DNA from 3 places in the Kitasatospora sp. NPDC003701 genome. Region 3 is predicted to be linked to each of the others. Evidence: riboswitches for the same ligand, from Rfam matches in the RefSeq annotation. Region 3 holds a riboswitch; each other region holds the start of a gene.

What was found. A riboswitch is a leader RNA that binds a small molecule or an ion and turns the genes downstream of it on or off. The one in region 3 is predicted to bind cobalamin.
Region 1: it holds a riboswitch for cobalamin, as region 3 does, so the genes downstream of both, metE (5-methyltetrahydropteroyltriglutamate--homocysteine S-methyltransferase) here and ACWDRR_RS10165 (ribonucleoside-diphosphate reductase subunit alpha) in region 3, are expected to answer to the same signal.
Region 2: it holds a riboswitch for cobalamin, as region 3 does, so the genes downstream of both, ACWDRR_RS03810 (prenyltransferase/squalene oxidase repeat-containing protein) here and ACWDRR_RS10165 (ribonucleoside-diphosphate reductase subunit alpha) in region 3, are expected to answer to the same signal.

Annotation. Positions count from the first base shown of each region.
Region 1 covers NZ_JBSFNM010000003.1:46,010-49,994, reverse strand. Annotated here, with positions in the region: gene ACWDRR_RS03840 (short-chain fatty acyl-CoA regulator family protein) at 1-702, shown strand, start outside; gene ACWDRR_RS03835 (hypothetical protein) at 775-1,122, opposite strand; cobalamin riboswitch at 1,363-1,589, shown strand; gene metE (5-methyltetrahydropteroyltriglutamate--homocysteine S-methyltransferase) at 1,728-3,985, shown strand, end outside.
Region 2 covers NZ_JBSFNM010000003.1:40,045-44,029, forward strand. Annotated here, with positions in the region: gene ACWDRR_RS03810 (prenyltransferase/squalene oxidase repeat-containing protein) at 1-1,915, opposite strand, end outside; cobalamin riboswitch at 2,020-2,165, opposite strand; cobalamin riboswitch at 2,244-2,318, shown strand; gene ACWDRR_RS03815 (hypothetical protein) at 2,449-3,864, shown strand; gene folP (dihydropteroate synthase) at 3,972-3,985, opposite strand, start outside.
Region 3 covers NZ_JBSFNM010000008.1:55,381-59,365, forward strand. Annotated here, with positions in the region: gene ACWDRR_RS10155 (glycoside hydrolase family 26 protein) at 1-417, opposite strand, end outside; gene ACWDRR_RS10160 (hypothetical protein) at 591-1,907, opposite strand; cobalamin riboswitch at 2,313-2,439, shown strand; gene ACWDRR_RS10165 (ribonucleoside-diphosphate reductase subunit alpha) at 2,627-3,985, shown strand, end outside.

The DNA of each region.
Region 1 (3,985 bases), on a different contig from region 3:
CCCTACCCGGTCTTCCACGCCGAGGCGGAGGCGGCGCGCTACGACATCGAGCACCTCGCCGACCACTTCGGGCTCGGCTACGAGACCGTCTGCCACCGGCTCAGCACGCTCCAGCGGCCCCGGCTGCGCGGGGTGCCGTTCTCCTTCGTCCGGGTCGACCGGGCCGGCAACGTCTCCAAGCGCCAGTCCGCGACCGACTTCCACTTCTCCCGCACCGGCGGCACCTGCCCGCTCTGGAACGTCTACGAGGCCTTCGCCGCCCCCGGCCGGGTGCACGTCCAGGTCGCCGCGATGCCCGACGGTCGGCGCTACCTCTGGACCGCCCGGGCGGTGTCCCGCTCACCGGGCGGCTGGGGGCGGCCGGGCAAGACCTTCGCCATCGGCCTCGGCTGCGAACTGCGGCACGCCGGGCGGCTGGTGTACTCCGCCGGGCTCGACCTCGGGGACGAGGCGGCGGCGACCCCGATCGGCCTCGGCTGCAAGGTGTGCGAGCGCCCCGCCTGCCCGCAGCGGGCCGCACCCGCGGTCGGCCTCCCGCTGGCGGTCGACGAGCACACCAGCACCTTCGTCCCCTACCCCGTCCGGGTCGAACCGGCGCCGCGGGTGGGCGACTTCGCGGCTGCGGGCGGCGGCGCCGCCCACGGCGCGCGGTCGGGCGGGCCGGCCACCGACGGCGGGGCCGGGCGGCGGCGGTCCGGGTAACGGCGGCCCGGGCGGCGGCAGTTCGGGTAGCGGCGGCCCGGGCGGCGGAGCCGGGGCCGCCCGGAAGGCCGCTCAGGCGGCGCGGGGCGCCCGCCGGCGCCGGGCGACCCGCTCGGCCAGCAGCACCGTGGCGACCGCCGCGGCCGTGAACAGCGCGGTGTCGAGCACCGTCCCCGCGGTGGACAGCCACGCCGGGTCGCCGCCGTCGGGCAGCCTCGTCGCGGTGAACAGCCCGCCGATGCCCGTCAGCGCCCCCCGCACGACGTACACGGCCACCAGCGCGACGAGCCCGAGCGGCAGGGTCAACACGATCGCCGCCAGGTGGAACCGCCCGTTCCCGGTCAGCCCGCCCAGGGCCGCCAGTGCGCCGACCAGGGCGACGTAGCAGCCCGCCGCCCACCCGGAACCCCGCCCGGACACCCATCCGGACACCCACCCGGAAACACCCATCAGAACCCCGTCCCCCTGCTCCGCGCCTGCGGGCGGCACGCGCCCCCCGTGCGGCCATCGTCCTCCCCCTCACGGGCGCGGGCCACCCCCCGGGGGGCGGTGAGCGGAGGGGGAGGAGCGGGGCCGGGGCATCCGGTCCGCGACCGGACCGTCCGTCCACGCCACCATCCGCGATCCGGACAATCGCTGACGCGACGCCGTCGATGGGCCTAGGCTGGGCGGTGCAGTCGGTTCGCCATGACCTCCAGCCATGGCGTCGCAAGAGGGAACCCGGTGGGAATCCGGGACTGCCCCGCAGCGGTGAGTGGGAACGACCGCCGTCACATGCACTGGGCCCCAGCGGGGGCCCGGGAAGCGACGGCCAGTAGGTGTCCGCCCTGGTTCCACAGGTGGACGTGCCCGCGAGTCCGAAGACCTGCCACTGCCCGCGTGCACCCCGCACGCGGTGATCTCGGTGACCTCGAGGGCGGGTCGGCGGAGCGGGCGGGCCCATCCTGGTGCCGTGCCCCCACTGTCGTACCTCCACGCCGTCGCGCTCTCCCGGGATCGCAGCGCGACTCGCGAAGGAGAGTTCCGTGTCATCGAGTTCCACCACCCCGCAGGCCACCGTGTACGGCTACCCGAGGCAGGGTGCCAACCGGGAGCTGAAGAAGGCCGTCGAGGGGTACTGGGCCGGTCGGGTCGACGCCGCCGCCCTGCACGCCACCGCCGCCGGACTGCGCCGTGACAACTGGCGCCGGCTGGCCGACGCCGGCGTCACCGAAGTCCCCACCGGCGACTTCTCGCTCTACGACCACGTGCTGGACACCACCGTCGCGGTCGGCGCGATCCCGGCCCGCCACCGCGCCGCCGTCGAGGCCGACCCGCTGGACGGCTACTTCGCCATGGCCCGCGGCACCCAGGAGGTCGCGCCGCTGGAGATGACCAAGTGGTTCGACACCAACTACCACTACCTGGTGCCCGAGTTGGGCCCGGACACGGTCTTCGCCGCGAACTCCGCCAAGCCGGTCTCCGAACTACGGGAGGCCCTCGGTCTCGGCCACCGCGCCCGGCCGGTGCTGGTCGGCCCGCTGACCTACCTGCTGCTCGCCAAGCCCGCCCCCGGCGTGGCCGCCGACTTCCGGCCGATCACCCTGCTGGACCGGCTGCTGCCGGTCTACGCCGAGCTCCTCTCCGACCTGCGCGCCGCGGGCGCCGAATGGGTCCAGCTCGACGAGCCGGCCCTGGTCCAGGACCGCACCCCGGCCGAGCTGAACGCCGCCGCCCGCGTCTACCGCGAGCTGGGCGCGCTCACCGACCGCCCCCTGCTGCTGGTCGCCAGCTACTTCGACCGCCTCGGCGAGGCCCTCCCGGTGCTGGCCAAGGCCCCGGTCGAGGGCATCGGCCTGGACTTCACCGGCCCGGGCGCCGCCAACCTCGACGACCTCGCCGCCGTCGGCGGCGTGCCCGGCAAGCGCCTGGTCGCGGGCGTGGTGGACGGCCGCAACATCTGGATCAACAACCTGGAGAAGTCGCTCGCCACCCTCGGCACGCTGCTCGGCCTGGCCGACCGGGTCGACGTCGCGCCGTCCTGCTCGCTCCTGCACGTCCCGCTCGACGCCGACGCCGAGCGCGACCTCGACCCGCAGGTCGCCCGCTGGCTCGCCTTCGCCCGGCAGAAGACCACCGAGATCGCCACCCTCGCGCGCGGCCTGGCGCACGGCACCGACACCATCGCGGCCCAACTGTCCGCCAACCGGGCCGACCTGGCCTCCCGGGCCGCCTCCGCGCTGACCCACGACCCGGCCGTCCGGGCCCGGGTGGCCGCCACCACCCCCGAGGACGCCCGCCGCGCCCAGGCCTACCCCGAGCGCTCCGAGGCGCAGCGGGCCCGCCTGAACCTGCCGCTGCTGCCGACCACCACCATCGGCTCCTTCCCGCAGACCACCGAGCTGCGCACGGCCCGTGCCGACCTGCGGGCCGGCCGCATCGACGACGGCACCTACCAGGACCGGATGCGGGCCGAGGTCCGCGAGGTGATCGCCTACCAGGAGAAGGCCGGCATCGACGTCCTGGTCCACGGCGAGCCCGAGCGCAACGACATGGTCCAGTACTTCGCCGAGCAGCTGACCGGCTACCTGGCCACCCAGCACGGCTGGGTGCAGTCCTACGGCACCCGCTACGTCCGCCCGCCGGTGCTGGCCGGCGACATCTCCCGCCCGCACCCGATGACCGTCGACTGGTACCGCTACGCGGCGGACCTGACGGACCGCCCGGTCAAGGGCATGCTCACCGGTCCGGTCACCATGCTCGCCTGGTCCTTCGTCCGGGACGACCAGCCGGTCGGCGACACCGCCCGGCAGGTCGCCCTCGCCCTGCGCGACGAGGTGACCGACCTGGAGGCGGCCGGCGCGTCCGTCATCCAGGTCGACGAGCCGGCGCTGCGCGAGACCCTGCCGCTGCGGGCGGCCGACCGCCCCGGGTACCTGGCGTGGGCCACCGAGTCGTTCCGGCTCTCCACCTCCGGTGTCCGCGCCGACACCCAGATCCACACCCACATGTGCTACGCCGAGTTCGGCGCGATCATGACCGCCATCGACGAGCTCGACGCCGACGTGATCTCCCTGGAGGCGGCCCGCTCGCACATGGAGGTCGCCCACGAGCTGGCCGGGGCCGGCTACCCGCGCGAGGTCGGTCCGGGTGTCTACGACATCCACTCGCCCCGGGTGCCGAGCACCGAGGAGGCGGCCTCCCTGCTCCGCGCCGGGCTGGCCGCGATCCCGGCGGAGCGGCTCTGGGTCAACCCCGACTGCGGCCTGAAGACCCGCGGTTGGACGGAGACCCGCGCCTCGCT
Region 2 (3,985 bases), on a different contig from region 3:
CGGTGAGGGCGGCGATCAGGTCGTGGCCGCCGAAGGCGCGCGGGTTGCGGCCGACGACCTCGGCCAGCAGTGCCTCCTTGCCGATCGAACCGCCACCGGCGTACTCGGTGCCGATACCGGTCCAGTCGTTGACGGTACGGACGTTGGGGTCCTTGCCCTGTTGGTCCAGGAAGTCGACGATCCTGCGCAGGGCGGCGTCGTCGGTGCCGGTGGCGGCGAGGGCGTAGGCGCCGTCGATGGTGAGGCCGAAGTCGGCGAAGGTCGGGAAGGCCTCGTAGTAGTGGCCGTCGATCAGGTGCGCCGGGTCGGTCAGGTAGGCACTGCCCCTGGCCAGGTCGGGGGACTTGCCGGCGGGCCGGGTCGGCGTGGTGGTGGCGCCGTCCGGGTTGTGCCGCACGGCGGTCAGGTCGGTGCCGGTCAGGGCCAGCACGGCCTGCTCGGTGGCGGCCGTGTCCGCGTCGGTGGTCGACTCGTCGGGACCGAAGCCGCCGTCCTTGCCCTGGCGGGCGGCCAGCCAGGCCTTGGCGGCGGCCTGCCGGGTGTCCTGGCCGACGGCCCGGAGCGTCTGGGCCGCACCGGCGGTGCTGAGGGTGTCGCCGGGGGCGCCGGCGTAGGGGACGTAGGAGCCGTCGGCCTGCTGGCTCGCGGCGAGCTGCTCCGCGGCCCGCTTCGCCGTCGGCTCGTAGCCGGCGGCCTTGCGCAGGGCCAGGACGGCGAGGGCGGTGATGGTGGGGTCGGACTCGCAGTAGCCGCCCGCCACGATCATCGACCCGGCGATCCCGCCGTCGGCGCACTGGAGCACCGTGAAGCGGGCGAGCGTCGCGGCGGGCGGCGTGACACCGGCGCGCTGCAGGGCGATGACGCCCAGCGACTGGACCCAGGGCGAGGCCGCGCCGTAGAAGTCCCCGGCGGCCGTGCAGTTGCCGTTCTCGCCGGCCGCCGTGCACACGTGGTCGGTGAGCGCGGCGATCAGGTCCCGGCCGCCGAAGGCCCGGGGGTTGCCGTCGGTGCTCTCGGCGACCAGGGCCAGCAGCGCGGCGGCCCGGGTGTCGGGCTTGCCGGCCGGCCCGTCCGGGAGGAGGAAGGCGTCGGTGTGGGCGGTGAGGAAGGCGACCACCTTGCGCAGGGCCGGGTCCTGGGTGCCGGCGGCGGCGAGCGCGATCGCGGTGAGGGACGTCCGGGGGTAGTCGGGCCCCTCGAAGGCCCAGTTCTCCATGTGGTCGCCGTCGACGAGCCGGCCGGCCAGCCAGGCGGCCGCGGCGGCGGGGTCGCCGGCGGGCGGCGGACCGGTCGGGCTCGGGGAGGGCGAGGGGGACGCGGACGGCGAGGCGGACGGCGAGGGGCCGCCGTTCCTGGCGCGGACCGAGTCCGGGGTGAAGGTCGGTGCCCCGCTCGTGCCGCCGATGTCGGTGCCGCCGTACACCCAGGCCTCGACCTCGCCGGGCTTGGGCTTCTGCGTCCCGGCCCCGTACTGGCTGTAGGACCAGGACTGCTGGCCGGCCTCGGCGATCCAGTACGACCAGTACGCGGTGGCCTGCGGGGTGTTGACGCAGGGTTCCTCGGCGGCGGTCGGGTACTGGGTGCCGCTGTCGAAGGTGCCGTTGCCGAGCCGGCAGATGAAGGCCGGGCCGTCGTGCTCGGTGCCGGTGGTGGTGAAGCCCGCGTTGCGCAGCAGGTTCATCCCGGTGGTGGGGTGGGCGTCGCAGCCGCGGACGACCCCGCCGCCCCAGTGGCCGAAGTCGACGGCGACGATCGCACCGCTCGTGGCGGTGCACTCCTCGATCGGGTCGGCCGCGGCGCTCCCGGGGTGCCCGAGCAGGACGGTGCCGCCCGCAGCGATCGCGACGGTTCCGGTGACCAGCAGGGATGCGAGGTCCCGGCCTCTGTGACGTGTGCGACTGCTGCTGACCCTCACCGGCGACTCCCTGGTCGGTCGACGCGGGAACCACGGCGCAGCCGGCAGACCCCGCCGAGGGGGGCTGCCCGGACCGCGTCGTAGTCCGCGACGACGCATGTGTTGCTGACGAACTCCACGGCGCAGGTATTCCGGCTCATCCACCCCGGAGGGGCGGATCTACGGTTGCGGGTCAGCGCCGGAGTCGGACCGGCTTCCCCTGACCGCCGAGGATGAAAAACGGTTCATCAGACCATGCAGGCTGAAGCAGCGTCAACGAGTCGTCATGTCGCCTTCGCCACCTCGTGGGCCCGACGCCGGTGCGGTAGCGTCCGCGATGGCCGCGTGGGGGAACCCGGTGCGAATCCGGGGCTGACGCGCAGCGGTGTGGGGCGGCGGTGGCGCCGCCCCGAGCCCGAATGCCCGCCCGGCCGCGCAGCACCAGCGAAAGCCAGCCCACGCGATCCGGGCGGCGCCCGCTCCGGCCGTCACGCTCCCGAACGAGTGCCGGGCCCGGGGAGGTTCGGCGCCCGTCACCCCAAGGAGCCCGCCCCGTGTCCGTCCTGCCCTCCTCCCGAGTCCCGTCCGCCGCCGTCGTCGCGCTGGCCGCCGGCGCCCTCCTGCTGTCGGCCGTCCCCGCCGCCCACGCGACCGCCACCCCGACCCAGACGGCCACCTCGAAGAGCACCGGCGTCACCTATCTGAAGTCCCTCCAGGCCGCCGACGGCAGCTACGTCACCGGTGGCGGGCTCTCCAACGAGTGGGCGTTCAGCGCGCTGGCGGCCGCGGGCACCGCCGCTGCGGACGTCACCCCGGGCGGCGACACCACCAAGAACGCCCGGCTCGTCTACCGCAACCAGCTCGCCGCCACCACCTGGCCGAGCGGCACCCCCGTCGCCACCGACTACCAGCGCGGCACCCTCAACGCCTACGCGGCGGGCATCGACCCGGCCCGCGTCGGCCCGGGCCGCAACCTGATCGCCGACACCGTCGCCTACTGGCAGACCGCCGAACCCGGCTACTACGGCCCGTCCGCCAACTTCAACGGCACCGTCTTCGGTCTGCTCGCCCTCGCGGGCGCCAGGACGCAGACCGGCACCCAGCGCGTCCCCGCGGCACTGGTCGACGCCTCCGTCACGGCGGTGCGCGCCAACCAGCACAACGACGGCGGCTGGAACTACAGCAAGGCGGCCGGCAACCCGACCGCGCTCGCCCAGGGCAGCGACATCGACATGACCGGCGCCGCGATGGCCGCGCTGTGCAGCGGTGGCGTCCCCAGCACCGACACCGCGATCGTCGCCGCCAAGAACTTCCTCAAGGGCAAGCTGATCGCCTCCGGCGCCTTCACCTCCATGTTCGGCGCCAACACCGACTCCAACGGCTGGGCCGTCTCCGGGCTGAACGCCTGCGGGATCAACCCGCAGGGCGCCGACTTCACCAGCGGCTCCGGCAAGACCCCGATCGACTTCCTGATCGCCCAGCAGTTCAAGCCCGGCGGCGGCTTCAAGTACCTGTCCACCGACACCGTGCCCTCCCCCTACGCCTCCGTCGACGGCCTGCGCGCCGTCGCCGGCGCCGGCTTCACCGCCACCCCGCCCGCCCCGACCGCCGCCGGCGAGCCGGCCTGGGCCGCCAGCACCTCCTTCACCCCCGGCACCGCCGCGCGGCTGGCCCTGGTCGTCGACAACGGCGCCGCCCCGCTGAAGGTCTGCGCGGTCACCCTGACCCCGACCGGCGCCACCACCACGCTGGGCGACGTCCTCGACGCCGCCGCCACCGCCACCCCGAGCGGCTGCGTCACCGCCGTCACGCCGTCCACCGGCGGCGGCACGATCACCGCGGTCAACGGCACCGCCAACGGCGGTGGGTCCACCTGGAAGGTCGCCCTGGACGGCGCCACCGCCACCGCGGCCACCCGCGCCACCGTGGTCCACGTCGGCGACACCGTCTCGCTGCGCTACGGCAGCTGACCGCCCGGCAGGACCAGGCGCCGGTGGCGGCCGCGCGTGTCCGGGCCCGGGGCCCGGGGCCGAACGCGCGCGGACCGGCCCGCTCCGCTCCGCCGAGCGGCCTCCGGTCAGCCCGCCGCCG
Region 3 (3,985 bases):
CAGCTTGCCGGTGATGTCCGCGGCCTTCTTGTAGTAGTAACCGACCGGCTTGGTCCCGCGGTAGTCCCCGTACTCGGGGTTGTAGAGCTCGTTGTGCGCCTCGACGTGCTGGCCGATCACCGTCCCGCCGGAGCGGCCGGAGCGGGCCTCGCTCTCCAGGTCGGCGAGCAGCTGCTGGACGGCCCGCGCGTTGGGCGAGGCCTGGGGATCGCGGGCGAGCAGCTCGCGGCCGACGTCCGGCGGCAGGGTGCGCCCGGCGCCGCCCAGGGTGAGCACGCTGCGGGTGGACGGCCCGACCGGGCGGTCGCCGTCGGCCCGGCCGGCCTGGCCCGCCAGCACCACCGCGCCGGCGGCGAGCACCGCACCGGCCGCGGCCAGCACGGCCGGCTTGGCGCGCAGCACTCGGGGCAGGGCCACGGACACTCCTCCGGATGCTCACCGGCACCGGCCTGCGCCGTCACAACCGGAACACATGTACGACTGACAGGCGGTGAGCCTGCCACACTCCGCCGTGCCCGGGCGAGCGGACACGCCCCGGCCGTGGGGCCGGGGCGTGTCTCCCGCGGGCTCGGGCGGGCTCGGGCGGGCCGTCAGCCCGCCGGGGTGGCGGCCGGTGCGCCGCCCGCCGCCTTGGTGCGCTGGAGCAGCTGGTTCTTCACGTGGTCGTCGAAGCCCGCGGCGGCGGCCGTGGCGGCGGCGTCCGCGGTGTTGCCGCCCTTGGCGGAGCCCTCGACGGTGAAGAAGCCGTACCGGCCCAGGGTGCCCTTGGTGTTGGTGCAGCCCGGGGTGGTGCAGAACGCCGGGGAGCCCGGGGCGGCGGCGCCCTTGAGGTGGCCGACGTAGTTCTTCACCGCGGTCTCGGCCTGCTGCTTGTGGTCGAAGACCGCGACGCCGACCGTCACCGCGCTGTCGCCGGAGACGTAGGTGGCCCGGAGCACCTGGCGGCAGCCCTGGTCACCGAGGATCTTGCCGAGGCCGCCGACCGTGGAGTTGCCGTCCCAGCAGGGCGAGTCGAGCGAGACCACGGTGCGGTTCCAGGTGGCGCCGTTGACCGTCACGGTGAGCGCGGAGAACAGCGCCGCCGCGTCCTGCGGCGCCGGGTCGGTGGTGGCCTCCCAGAGCGGCTTCGACGGGTCCTCGGGCGTGGCGCTCGCGGTGGCCGTCGGGGACGCCTTGCCGGTGGGCGCGGGCGCCGGCGGCTGGGTGGCGGCCGTGCCGGTGGCGGTGGGCTCGGCGACCGGCTTCTTGTCGTCGCCCTTGTTCATGAACAGCAGGCCGCCGGCGACCAGGCCGCCGACCACCAGGAGGGCGACGGCCGCGCCGATGATCCGCGTCCGGCCCTTGCGCCTGGCCTCCGCCTCGTTGCGGTCCGCGAGGGCGGCCCAGTCCGGCTCGGCGTGCTGCGCCGGGGGCTGGGGCTGCGGGGGCTGCTGCTGCCACTGGTGCTGCGGCGGCTGCGGCTGGACGGGCTGGGGCTGCACGGGCTGCGGCTGGACGGGCTGCGGCTGCACCGGCGGGTACTGGTGCTGGACCGGCTGCGGCGCGGGCGGCTGGACGTGCGCCGGTGGCGGCGGCACGGGCGGCCGGCCCTGCTGCGGCGGCTGCGGCACGGTGGGCACCGGCGGGACGGCCGGCTGCGGGGCGGGCACCGGCGGCCCGTACGAGGCCGGCGGCGGGCCGAACCCGCCCGGAGCCGGCGGCACCGGCTGCGGCGCGCCGGGGTACGGAGCGGGAGCCGGCGGCACGGCGGCGCCGCCGACGGGCGGCGGGCCCTGCGGTGCCGGTCCGGGTGTGCCCGGCTGCTGCTGGTTCTGTGCGCCCCCCGGCCCGGCCGGAGGGGACGGCTGCTGCCCCGGCGGGGCGGGCCGGTCGGCCCACTCCCCGGGCGTGCCCGTTCCGTCGCTCATGCCCCCACCTCACTGCACTCGGCGGTCGCTCCGCGAATCCCGCTGGTGTTGATGATTCGCTCGCTCCGCTCGCTCATGAGCCGAGATCGTAGGGCATGCCCCTGACGGCCGGTCCGCCCGGTGACCATTCCGTTTCCGAATCCGAACACCCGTCGGGATCCCGGCCGCCCTGCGACGACCGTCACAGCGCACGTGAAGTGCCCGGCGACGACCGCCGCAGGAGCCCGTGAAGGCCCCCGAACAGCCCCGCGACGCCCTCCGGCGACAGCCCGCCGCCGGGGCCCGCGAAAGCCCCGACACGGCCCCGGAACAGCCCGGGAACGGCCCCTTGCCAGTACCGCCGGTCATCATGCCGACACGCGATGCCGCACAACATGTGGTGTCGCATCGAGCGGACACCACTAGATGTATGCTCGACCCTGCTGTCGACGCAGGGGAACCCGGTGCGAGTCCGGGACTGCCCCGCAGCGGTGTGCGGGCGGCTCCGACAGAGCCCGCGAGTCCGAATACCTGCCGATGGCGTGCTGCCTGGCCTCCCCGCAGAGGCCTTTCGCACCAGTACTACTTCCGGGCCTCGCGGGCGGGCCGGGGATGTCACCGTCGCGCGACGCCGTCCGGCCGTCGCGCCGTGCTCCCCTGCCCCGAACGGCCCGGCCCCGAGCCACCGACGCCGATCGCCGCCAGGAGAGAGCGCCTTGACCACCGCTGCCTCAGTCACCCTGCCCGCCCAGGGTTCCAGCTCCGCCCCCGTCGACCCGACGGTGTCCGACCCCGGTGGCGCGCTGCTCCGGCTGCTGACCGACCGCAGCGCCGACCTCCCCCAGGTGGACCCCGGCCATGTCGCCGCCGCCGCGCTGCGCGGCCGCCACGCCGGTTCGGACTTCGCCGAGCTGCGCGGGCTGGCCGTGGACGCCGCAGCGTCGATGATCGCCGAGGACCCGCAGTACTCGAAGCTGGCCGCGCGCCTGCTGGCGCTGGAGATCGTCGACGAGGCGGTCGGCCAGGGCTCGGTCACCTTCTCGGACTCGATCGCGGTCGGCCACGCCGAGGGCCTGATCGGCGACGGCACCGCCGACTTCGTGGGCAAGCACGCCACCGCCCTGAACGCGCTGATCGACCCCGAGGGCGACGACCGCTTCGAGTACTTCGGCCTGCGCACCGTGCAGTCCCGCTACCTGCTGCGCCACCCGATCACCCGCAAGGTCGTCGAGACCCCGCAGCAGTTCCTGCTCCGCGTCGCCTGCGGCCTGGCGGTCGGCGACAGCGAGCAGTCGGTGCGCGAGGTCTCCGAGCTGTACGGCCTGATGAGCCGGCTGGAGTACCTGACCTCCTCGCCGACCCTCTTCAACTCCGGCACCAAGCACCCGCAGATGTCGAGCTGCTACCTGCTGGACTCGCCGCTGGACAACCTGGACTCGATCTACTCCCGGTACGCCCAGATCGCCCGCCTCTCCAAGCACGCCGGCGGCATCGGCCTGTCCTACTCGCGGATCCGCTCGCGCGGCAGCCTGATCCGGGGCACCAACGGCAAGTCCAACGGCATCGTCCCGTTCCTGCGCACCCTCGACTCCTCGGTCGCCGCGGTCAACCAGGGCGGCCGTCGCAAGGGCGCGGCCTGCGTCTACCTGGAGACCTGGCACGCGGACATCGAGGAGTTCCTGGAGCTGCGCGACAACACCGGTGAGGAGGCGCGCCGCACCCACAACCTGAACCTGGCGCACTGGATCCCGGACGAGTTCATGCGCCGGGTCAACGCCGACGCCGACTGGTCGCTGTTCTCCCCCGCCGACGTGCCCGAGCTGGTCGACCTCTGGGGTGCCGACTTCGACGAGGCGTACCTGAAGGCCGAGCAGGCCGGCAAGGCCGTCCGCACCATCCCCGCGCAGACCCTCTACTCCCGGATGATGCGCACCCTGGCGCAGACCGGCAACGGCTGGATGACCTTCAAGGACGCCTCCAACCGCGCCGCCAACCAGACCGCGCTGCCCGGCCGCACGGTGCACAGCTCCAACCTCTGCACCGAGATCCTGGAGGTCACGGACGACTCCGAGACCGCCGTCTGCAACCTCGGCTCGGTC